DNA from 2 places in the Geobacillus sp. WSUCF1 genome. Region 2 is predicted to be linked to the other one. Evidence: predicted binding sites of a transcription regulator. Region 2 holds the regulator's gene; the other holds the start of a gene.

Region 1 (5,696 bases), on a different contig from region 2:
CTTCTTTGTCGGCGTCCAAAATGGCGACAAGCGACACTTCTGGGATGTCGAGCCCTTCGCGAAGCAAGTTGATGCCGACCAGTACATCGTATTTGCCGAGCCGCAAATCGCGGATGATTTCAATGCGCTCGAGCGTCTTAATTTCCGAATGCAAATACGCCACCTTGATCCCCGCTTCTTTCAAATAATCGGTCAAATCCTCCGCCATCTTTTTCGTCAGCGTCGTCACCAACGTCCGCTCGTTCCGCTCGACGCGCTCATGAATTTCGCCGATCAAATCGTCGATTTGCCCTTTCGTCGGGCGGACGTCGATCGTTGGGTCGAGAAGCCCGGTCGGGCGGATGATTTGTTCGACAACGCCCGGGCTGTGTTCAAGCTCGTACGGCCCTGGCGTCGCCGAGACGTAAATAATTTGATTGATTTTTTGCTCGAACTCTTCAAACGTGAGCGGCCGGTTGTCAAGCGCCGACGGCAGGCGGAAGCCGTGGTCGACGAGCACTTGCTTGCGCGCCCGGTCGCCGTTGTACATGCCGCGCAACTGCGGCAAGGTGACGTGCGACTCATCAACGATGATCAAAAAATCGTCCGGAAAATAGTCAAGCAAGGTGTACGGCGTCGAGCCCGGCGGCCGCAGCGCCAAATGGCGCGAGTAGTTTTCGATGCCGGAACAAAAGCCCATCTCGCGCATCATTTCAAGATCATAGCGCGTCCGCTGCTCGAGCCGCTGCGCCTCCAAAAGCTTCCCTTGCGCACGCAGTTCGGCGAGCCGCTCCTCGAGCTCTTGTTCGATGTTTTGAATGGCGAGCCGCATTTTCTCCTCGCGCGTCACGAAGTGCGACGCCGGAAAAATGGCGACGTGCTCCCGCTCGCCGAGCACCTCGCCGGTCAAGGCGTCCACCTCGCGGATGCGGTCGATTTCATCGCCGAAAAATTCGACGCGAATGCAATGTTCATCGCGCGACGCGGGGAAAATTTCGACGACATCGCCGCGGACGCGGAACGTGCCGCGGCGAAAATCGATGTCATTGCGGTCGTATTGGATGTCAACGAGCCGCCGCAGCAACGCGTTGCGCTCGATTTCCATCCCGACGCGCAATGAAACGACGAGCTCCCGGTATTCTTCCGGCGACCCTAAACCGTAAATGCACGACACGCTCGCAACGATAATCACGTCCCGGCGCTCAAACAAGGCTGATGTCGCCGAGTGCCGCAATTTGTCGATTTCATCGTTGATTTTCGCGTCTTTTTCAATGTACGTATCCGTCTGCGGCACATACGCTTCCGGCTGATAGTAATCGTAATAGCTGACAAAATATTCGACGGCGTTGTGCGGGAAAAACTCTTTCAGCTCGCTGTACAATTGACCGGCGAGCGTTTTGTTGTGGGCGATGACAAGCGTCGGTTTGTTGACTTGGGCGATCACGTTCGAGATCGTAAACGTTTTGCCCGTCCCCGTCGCCCCAAGCAGCGTTTGATGTTTCACACCCCGCTGCAAGCCGTCCACAAGCTTGGCGATCGCCTGCGGCTGATCGCCTTGCGGTTCGTATGGCGACACTAATTGAAAACGGCCCTCCACCGTTTCGCCTCCTCCTTCGTACCATCTTTCCCCATTGTATCACATCGTGATGATCCATGCATCAAAAATGCGAACTCATATTCGCACCATTCTGCACAGCATTTTCCATTCCCCTAACGCGAAAAAGCGGACCCATTCATGCCCAAGGTCCGCGTCTTCGCTCCGTTCCGTTTCGACAATCCGAGGTTCAGCCGACGATGCCTTTTTCCAAAAACAGACGGTTGAACCGACAACGCCGCTTCATTTTTGCTTCAGATGGTCGAGCATGCGGCCGGCCCAAAGAAAGCCGGCGATCGTCGATGCAATGTCAGCGACGATTTCATGCAGCTCATCCGTATAGCCTTTCAAGTAGGAAGCGACAAGCAGCGCCGTCGTCAACAGCACAGCAATGTACCGATTGTACGTCACCCGCGCAAACAACAGCACCAATAAGCACGGAATGATGAGTGCCGCCAAAAACCACATGATCCATTCTCCTTTACGAAACAGCTTCAGACGCTGATGCGTTCCGATCACGGACGAACAGCAGCCCGAGTTCATGATGCTCATCCTCATAGAGCGCCCCTTGGACGAAACGGACTTCGCCGTTATGTCCGACGACATCCAACTTGCAGAACGCGCGGTTGCGTTGGAGCGCCTCGTAAAACTCGGTTTCGGTCCGCACCGGGGCGCCGTTTGTTTTGATGATGACTTCTCCGATCGAAAGCCCCATTTTTTCCGCTTTCGAGCCAGGAAGCACGCCGACAATCACTAAGCCGTGCGGATGGCGGGCAAAGCGGGGCGGACGGGCGCGGTCGGCGCGATGCCCGGAAAACGCGATCCATTCACGGCCGATGATGGCCATAGCCCCCGCCGCCACCGCCAACGGTGGATACCATAGGCCGGAAGCAGCCAATAGGGCGACAACGAACGCCAGCCGAACAACAAGCCGCCCCTCCGCGCGCGCCGCTTCCGCCGGCAGCATGTGCTGGCGGCGCTGGGAAAAGCCGAGAAGAAACGGCACGAGCCAAAATGAATAGCCGTCTCCCGGCGAAACGAGCGGCCACCAGGAAGCCGGAGGCAGCGCGCCGCCTGATACGGGCAGCACAACCGGCACAAACCAAAGACGCTGCGTCCATTGCAAGCCGACCGTCATCCCTCGCTTGCTTTTCGCAAGCTGCGGCGAGGCCGCCTCGTTTCGCGTGCGAATGATGAGCCATCCTTCCGAAAACAAAAGCAACGCAAGCCACACCGCCAAAGCCGGCGCCGCCGTCATGCCATCGGGAAGCCAGCGGGACAACGCGCCGCTTCGCTCCGCCAAGCCGAACGCGAGAAGTGCGCCGCCTGCCGTATACGCCGCTGACAACAACCGCGCTTCCATCGTCAAACTCAAGAGCACCGTCAGCACCGTCACCGCCCAAACCGCTTCCTGCGGCACCGCGATCCCGATGCCGACGGCCGCCGCCGACAACACCAGCCCAACCGTCCATCCTTTTGTCCAAAGCCCGCGCCACTCTTGCCATAGGCTGTAGACGCGCACATGAAAATCGCGGCGCTCCCGCTTCACCCGCCGCCAACCGACGGCCAAAGCGAGCGCGGCGCCATAATAAAGAAGCGGCTGCCGCCAAACCGACGCGACGCCCTCAAGCCATTCCAGCCACCATGTTGCCATCCGCTTCACCCCTTGCGTCGTTCATCATTCTTTATCTTCTATTCTACCAAATGGCATGACCAATTCCCATGCCCACAGCCATCTTTTTTCGCCAATGGCGAATCTTCGCTGTTTTCCACTTTCTTTGCCGAATCAACACTAGTTTTGTCGGCTGGGAAGGATTTTCAAAGATGCAGAGGAAAAAGGATAAACAAGACGAAACAAGGAGGAGTGAAACGATGGAATTGAAAACGTCCGACGTCGCTGCTCGCCTTGGTGTATCGCCGAAAACGATCCAGCGCTGGGTGCGCAAATACGACATTCCGTTGCGGAGAAACGAGGCCGGCCACTACTTGTTTGATGAAAAAACGGTCGCCTTGCTCGAACGTGTCAAATTTGAACAAGGCGCCGCCATGGAAGCGCCGCCAGAAGCAACACCCGAAGCACCGCCGGCCTCTAGCCGTTCTTCCACAACGCCGCCAAACGTTCCCATTCACGCTCTGTTCCAAGAATATATCGAACCGGAAATGGACCGCGTCTCCTCGCGTTTGGATGAACTCGAGCAACAATTGGAACAAAAAGCGGATGATGTCGTCTCCATTCAACTGTTGCATCACCGTCAAGAAATGGAGGAAATCGCCGCCCGCCTCGCCGTGCTGGAGCAAACGGTCGCCCGTCTTGAACAGCAGTTGAACACCCGGCCCCCATCCCCGCATGAACCGCCGAAAGAAGCGAAACGAAAACGGCGCGGCTTTAGGCGCGTGATGGGGCTGTTTGCCTGACGGGTTTCATGCAGGTTGGACCGAAAAGATCGTCGCCCTTTCAAGAAAAGATGATCGATCATTTTGTGAAGGTGTTTCACGCGTATATGATGGTGGTCATAAACGGTGCACCATTGGGCGTTGGGACACTTTCTTTTTTTATGGCTGTTCACCCTAAAGTTGTCCTGGACGGTTTCCAATTATGTCTTACTCACGCGCATAAAGAAAAATCAGTCCATCCATGTTTGAGCTATATAGCGGATCCAAAAACGCCTTGCTTGTCAAGTACGTGTTGTGGTGATAAGCCTTTTTGTTTTTCTTCTTCACTACTTCTTTACGATTTTTTTATTCTCTTTTAATCGCAGCGGTTTATAATGGATCATGTTGTGCAATCTTCCCGTATGGGAAAGGAGGGCGCGCGAGATGGAACAAAGAGAACGAAAAGCGGTCGCCATCGCGTTCATCGTATTGGCTCTCTACCTTTCTCCGCTGTACATGTTAAGCGAACACGCCCATATTCGCGTGCACGACAATATGGATTCGAACATCGCCTGGTATCGCGTGCTCGTTCGCAGCGGCCAACTATTTGGCCCAATCGATGCCGTCATTCCGCAAGTGATCAACGGCTTGCCGCGCAACGCCTTCGGCACCGAATTCAGCGGCATCGTGTGGCTGCACGCTTTGTTCCCCTCCATGGTGGCATACGCCCTCAGCCAGACGATCACGAGGGTATTCGCCTTTTTGGGTATGTATTGGCTGCTCAGGCGCCACTTTTTGCCTTCACCGGAATCATGGCTCATTCGCGTCGGGGCGGCGCTTGCTTTTGCGCTGACACCGTTTTGGCCGTCCGGCATGTTAAGCACGCTCGGCATGCCGCTGGCGCTTTGGGCGTTTCTGTCGATCCGCAACGGAGAAGCGACATGGAAAGAATGGCTTGCGATCATCTTGCTTCCGTTTTACGCCAGCTTTGTGCTCGGATTTTTCTTTTTCCTCGCCGCGATGGCGGCGGTGTGGCTGTTTGACGGCGTTGTCCGCAAGCAGTGGAACAAGCGGTTTTTCGCCGCGATCGCCCTGATGACAGGCTTGTTTTTGGCCATCGAGTACCGCCTCGTGTACTCGCTTGTCTTCAGCGGCGAACCGACGAGCCGGAACGAGTTCCTCTCCTCGCGGCTCAGCTTCGTCCACTGCCTTCGGTTGACGTTGAAAAACTATGTGCTCGGCCATACGCATGTGATGACCGTCCATGGGCCGATCATCTTGCCGGTGCTTTGGGCGGCGTTTTTTCTCGTTTTGCGCCGCCGTCAGCGCGGGCCATTGGAGCGGCGCTTCCTTTTGCTGTTTTGGTTGAACATCGCCTTATCGGCTTGGTATGCGTTTTGGTTTTACAAAGGGTGGCAGCCGCTGAAAGAACGGATTTCCCTTTTGAATACGTTCAATTTCGCCCGCTTCCATTTTTTGCGGCCGATGGTCATTTACGTCGATTTTGCCTTGGCCTTGCAAATCTTAGCCAAGGAACGGACCGCATGGCGGCGCCTCGTGCCGATCGCCTTGGCGCTGCAGCTGCTTTTGCTTGGCGGGTTTAACGAGGAAATCCGCTATCGCCTCGCTGGCACGCCGTCGTTCGAGCAGTTTTATTCCGAACATTTATTTACCAAAATCAAGCAATACATCGGCAAGCCGGTATCGTCCTACCGCGTCGCCAGCGTTGGGCTTCACCCGGCCATCGCTC
Region 2 (5,696 bases):
TCGCTTCTTTCATTAATGACGGAACATGATTTCCGAGCCGGGGAGGAGTTTGGACATGGCAAAATATACGCGTGACGACATTCTACACATCGTCAAAGAGGAAAATGTCAAGTACATCCGCCTGCAATTCACCGATATTTTGGGCACGATCAAAAACGTCGAAATTCCGATCAGCCAGCTGGAGAAAGCGCTTAACAACAAAATTATGTTTGACGGGTCGTCGATCGAAGGATTTGTCCGCATTGAAGAGTCGGATATGTATTTGTATCCGGACTTGGATACGTTCGTCATTTTCCCGTGGACCGCAGAAAAAGGGAAAGTCGCCCGCTTTATCTGCGACATTTACAACCCGGACGGCACGCCGTTTGAAGGCTGCCCACGCTACAACTTGAAGCGGATGCTGAAAGAGATGGAGGCGCTTGGCTTCAACGCCTTTAACTTAGGAGCTGAGCCTGAATTCTTCCTTTTCAAGCTTGACGAAAAAGGACACCCGACGATGGAGCTGAACGATCGCGGCGGCTATTTCGATTTGGCGCCGACCGATCTTGGGGAAAACTGCCGGCGCGACATTGTGCTCGAGCTTGAGGAAATGGGGTTTGAAATCGAAGCGTCCCATCATGAAGTCGCCCCGGGCCAGCATGAGATCGATTTTAAATACGCCCATGCGATTAAAGCGTGCGACGACATTCAAACGTTTAAGCTCGTCGTCAAAACGATCGCCCGCAAACATGGATTGCATGCGACCTTTATGCCGAAGCCGATTTTTGGGATTAACGGTTCAGGAATGCATTGCAACCTGTCGCTGTTCCGCAACGGTGAAAACGCCTTTTTCGATCCGAACGGCGACTTGCAGTTGAGCGATACGGCACGGCAGTTTATCGCCGGTGTGCTGAAGCATGCGCCGAACTTTACGGCGGTGACGAACCCGACCGTCAACTCGTACAAGCGGCTTGTTCCAGGCTATGAAGCGCCGTGCTACGTCGCTTGGTCGGCGCGCAACCGCAGCCCGCTCATCCGCATTCCAGCTTCGCGCGGCATGAGCACGCGCATTGAGGTGCGCAGCGTTGACCCGTCGGCCAACCCATACTTGGCCATGGCGGTGCTTTTAGCCGCTGGGCTTGACGGCATTCGCAACAAGCTCACTCCTCCGGCGCCAGTGGATCGAAACATTTACGTCATGACGAAAGAAGAACGGCTCGAAGAAGGCATTGTCGATTTGCCGGCAACGCTCTATGAAGCGTTGGAAAACTTGAAGTCCGATGAAGTGATGATTCACGCGCTCGGCAAACATTTATTCGAGCATTTCGTCGAAGCGAAAGAAATCGAGTGGGATATGTATCGGACAACGGTTCATCAATGGGAATTGGACCAATATATGGAACTCTACTGATTCATAAAAAAGCTGCCCCGTTTTTTTCAGGGCAGCTTTTTTATGGGCGCAGGCCGGCACGAGTCAGTCGAACAGGCGATAGACGCCGATCACTTTGCCGAGAATCGTGCAGTCGCGGACGATGATCGGCTCAAGATGGGCGTTTTCCGGCTGCAGGCGGATGTGGTCTTTTTCCTTGAAAAACCGCTTCACCGTCGCCTCGTTGTCTTCCGTCATGGCGACGACGATGTCGCCGTTGTTGGCCGATGACTGCTGGCGGACGATGACGTAGTCGCCGTCGAGAATGCCGGCTTCGATCATGCTGTCGCCCATCACTTCAAGCATAAACAGCTGCTCCTCGCCGGCGGCGAGCCGCTTCGGCAGCGGAAAGTAGCCTTCGATGTTTTCCACCGCTGTAATCGGTTGACCGGCCGTCACCTTGCCGATGATCGGCACCGAGATGATCTCCTCTTTTTCTCTCTCCTTGGCCATATCGTTGTCCAAAATTTCAATGGCGCGCGGCTTTGTCGGGTCGCGGCGGATGTACCCTTTGCTTTCTAGGCGCGCGAGATGCCCGTGGACCGTCGAACTTGACGCCAGTCCAACCGCTTCCCCAATTTCCCGCACCGACGGAGGATAGCCTTTTGTTTTTACTTCCTGTTTAATAAACTCTAAAATTTGCTGTTGTCGTTTTGACAGTTTCGTCATGGTTTCACACCTCTCGCCACATCATTTGCCTTCATTATACCATGCGGAAGACGAAAAAACAAACATAAGTTCGAGTTTTTTATTGACACAAACAAATGTTCTTGACTATAATGAAGGAAAGCGAACAAACATTCTAGAAAGGGTGGGGAGAATGGGGAGAACGTTGCTGCACTATGTTTTGTTTTCATTTTTGTTTGCGCTCGTGTTGGCAGGGTTCGTTTACGCCAGCAGCCCGGTCGATAAAAAAGAATACGTGACGATCACGGTCGCTCCCGGCGATACGCTTTGGGGGCTGGCAAAACAGTACGAACAGGAACACCATATGCCGCCTGATGAGTTCATCCGCTGGGTCGTCGATGTCAACCATTTGCCGAGCCCGCGTCTTGCCGCCGGTGAACAAATTGTCATTCCTGTGTTAAAATCAAAGCAGGGCGGCTCGGTGGCCGTCAATCAGTGATGGAAAGAAGGGATTGGCCATGAGGGCGGTCATTTACTGCCGAGTCAGCACGGACAAAGCTGAACAGGAAACGTCGCTCGCGAGGCAACGAGATGAGCTCGAGCGACTGGCGGCCGAGTGTGGATTTGAAGTCGCTAAAGTGATCGCCGAGCAGGCGAGCGGTTATGAAGCCGACCGCGACGGCGTGTTGGAGCTGCTTTCGCTTTGCGAGGAAGGCGAGGTCGATGTGCTGCTCATTCAAGATGAAACGCGGCTTGGGCGCGGCCATGCGCGCATGGCGGTGCTGCATTGCTTGAAAAAGCAAGGGGTGAAAATATACAGCGCCAGCCACCGCGGGGAGATGCCGCTGTCGGAGGCCGATGAGATGGTGTTATCCATCATCGCGATTGTCGAGGAGTACCAAAGAAAAATACATAACGCCAAAATTAAGCGTGGCATGCAGCGAGCCATCGCCAGCGGCTACCGACCGGAGCGGAACCTAAGGCGCCGGGGCGAAAACGCCGGGCGCGATCGAATTGATCTGCCGGTTGAGGAGATCGTCCGCTTGCGCGAGCGCGGACTGACGTTTGCCGATATCGCCGCGACGATGCGAAGCTTCGGTTACGAGGCGTCCAAGGCGACCGTCCATCGGCGTTACCAGGAATATATGGACGAGCAACAAAGGCGGCGTTGATCGTGTACTGCGCCTGACCCTAAAGCGGCGAGCGGGCAAAGGAAGCCAAGATGCCATCGTTGCCATCTTCCCGGTTGATCAGATAAGATAAAACAGAGTGAGAATATGGCAGATAGGAGAAGATGATCAATGCTTGCCAAACATAAATTAGCCCGCATCAATGAACTGGCGAAAAAAGCGAAAACGGCCGGCTTGTCGGCCGAAGAGGCCTTCGAGCAAGCGAAGCTGCGCCGTGAGTACATTCAAGCGTTCCGCAAGGCGATGACCGATATGCTCCATACAGTGACCGTCATTGACCCGAACGGCAACGACGTGACGCCGAAAAAATTAAAGGAAAGCCAGCGGCGGCGCTTCCATTAAACGGTCGAAAGAGGGGTGGCTCGGAAAATAACGTTGTACAAGCCGATCGATTTTCTATATGATAGTAAATGACACCATGTTGATGAAAGGGAGGAAGACGATGGCGCATTCAATCGAGGAGTTGGCGATTACGACGATTCGAACGCTGTCGATTGACGCGATCGAAAAAGCGAAATCCGGGCACCCGGGCATGCCGATGGGCGCGGCGCCGATGGCGTACACGCTTTGGACGAAATTTATGAATCATAACCCGGCGAATCCAAACTGGTTCAACCGCGACCGGTTTGTCTTGTCAGCCGGGCACGGGTCGATGTTATTGTACAGCTTGCTTCATTTAAGCGGCTACGACGTATCGATGGATGATTTGAAACAATTCCGTCAATGGGGAAGCAAAACGCCGGGCCATCCGGAATACGGCCATACGCCGGGCGTGGAAGCGACGACGGGACCGCTTGGCCAAGGGATCGCGATGGCGGTCGGCATGGCGATGGCGGAGCGGCATTTGGCCGCTACATACAACCGCGACGGGTTTGAGATTATCAATCATTATACGTACGCCATTTGCGGCGATGGCGATTTGATGGAAGGAGTGGCGAGCGAAGCGGCGTCACTCGCCGGCCACTTGAAGCTCGGCCGTCTGATCGTCCTGTATGACTCGAACGACATTTCGCTGGACGGGGAGCTCAACCTGTCGTTCTCGGAAAACGTCGCCCAACGTTTCCAAGCGTACGGTTGGCAATATTTGCGCGTTGAGGACGGCAACAATATTGAAGAAATCGCCAAAGCGCTCGAGGAGGCGCGGGCGGACCTCAGCCGGCCGACGCTCATTGAAGTCAAAACGACGATTGGCTACGGCGCGCCAAATAAAGCGGGCACGTCCGGCGTCCACGGCGCTCCGCTCGGCGCCCAAGAGGCGAAGCTGACGAAAGAGGCGTATCGTTGGACATTTGCGGAAGATTTTTACGTGCCAGAAGAAGTGTACGCCCACTTCCGTGCGACGGTGCAAGAGCCGGGAGCGAAAAAAGAGGCGGAATGGAATGAGCAGCTCGCCGCCTATGAACAGGCCCATCCGGAACTGGCCGCCCAATTGAAGCGAGCGATCGAAGGCAAACTGCCAGATGGATGGGAAGCTTCTTTGCCGGTATACGAAGCAGGCAAAAGCCTGGCGACCCGCTCATCGTCCGGGGACGTGATCAACGCCATCGCCAAAGCGGTGCCGCAATTGTTTGGCGGTTCGGCGGACTTGGCAAGCTCGAATAAAACGCTCATCAAAGGCGGCGGCAACTTCTTGCCGGACAGCTACGAAGGGCGCAACATTTGGTTTGGCGTGCGCGAGTTTGCCATGGGGGCGGCGCTCAATGGCATGGCGCTTCACGGCGGATTGAAAGTGTTCGGCGGCACGTTCTTCGTGTTCTCTGACTATTTGCGTCCGGCGATCCGCTTGGCGGCGCTGATGGGCTTGCCGGTCATCTACGTCTTGACGCACGACAGCATCGCCGTCGGCGAAGACGGCCCGACGCACGAGCCGATCGAACATCTCGCTTCGCTTCGGGCGATGCCGAACTTGTCGGTCATCCGTCCGGCTGACGCAAACGAAACGGCGGCCGCATGGCGGCTGGCGCTCGAATCGACGGACAAGCCGACTGCGCTCGTCTTGACGCGTCAAGATGTGCCGACGTTGGCGGCAACAGCTGAGTTGGCGTATGAAGGCGTGAAAAAAGGTGCGTACGTCGTTTCACCGGCGAAAAACGGTGCTCCGGAGGCGCTGTTGTTGGCGACTGGCTCGGAAGTCGGTCTGGCCGTCAAAGCGCAAGAAGCGCTTGCCGCTGAGGGCATCCATGTCTCCGTCATCAGCATGCCATCGTGGGACCGCTTCGAAGCGCAGCCAAAATCGTACCGCGATGAAGTGCTTCCGCCGGCCGTGACGAAGCGGCTCGCCATTGAAATGGGCGCGTCGCTCGGTTGGGAGCGCTACGTCGGCGCCGAGGGCGACATTTTGGCCATCGACCGATTCGGTGCTTCCGCTCCGGGAGAGAAAATCATGGCCGAGTATGGCTTTACGGTTGACAACGTCGTCCGCCGCACAAAAGCGCTGCTCGGCAAGTAACCGGAAAAGCTGCCCTTGCGTT

The links. The regulator LexA, encoded in region 2, represses DNA repair genes until DNA is damaged. The targets are predictions, from matches to a motif close to CGAACATATGTTCG.
Region 1: the regulator LexA is predicted to act here: its motif matches at 1,647-1,660, upstream of uvrB (excinuclease ABC subunit UvrB).

Annotation. Positions count from the first base shown of each region.
Region 1 is NZ_ATCO01000030.1:8,953-14,648, forward strand. It holds gene uvrB (excinuclease ABC subunit UvrB) at 1-1,576, opposite strand, end outside; gene I656_RS12030 (CsbA family protein) at 1,817-2,041, opposite strand; gene I656_RS12025 (PDZ domain-containing protein) at 2,055-3,227, opposite strand; gene I656_RS0114875 (MerR family transcriptional regulator) at 3,446-3,988, shown strand; gene I656_RS12020 (DUF6044 family protein) at 4,391-5,696, shown strand, end outside.
Region 2 is NZ_ATCO01000132.1:18,273-23,968, forward strand. It holds gene I656_RS03885 (MerR family transcriptional regulator) at 1-16, shown strand, start outside; gene glnA (type I glutamate--ammonia ligase) at 56-1,390, shown strand; gene lexA (transcriptional repressor LexA) at 1,454-2,077, opposite strand; gene yneA (cell division suppressor protein YneA) at 2,229-2,534, shown strand; gene I656_RS03870 (recombinase family protein) at 2,554-3,207, shown strand; gene I656_RS03865 (DUF896 domain-containing protein) at 3,337-3,567, shown strand; gene tkt (transketolase) at 3,668-5,674, shown strand.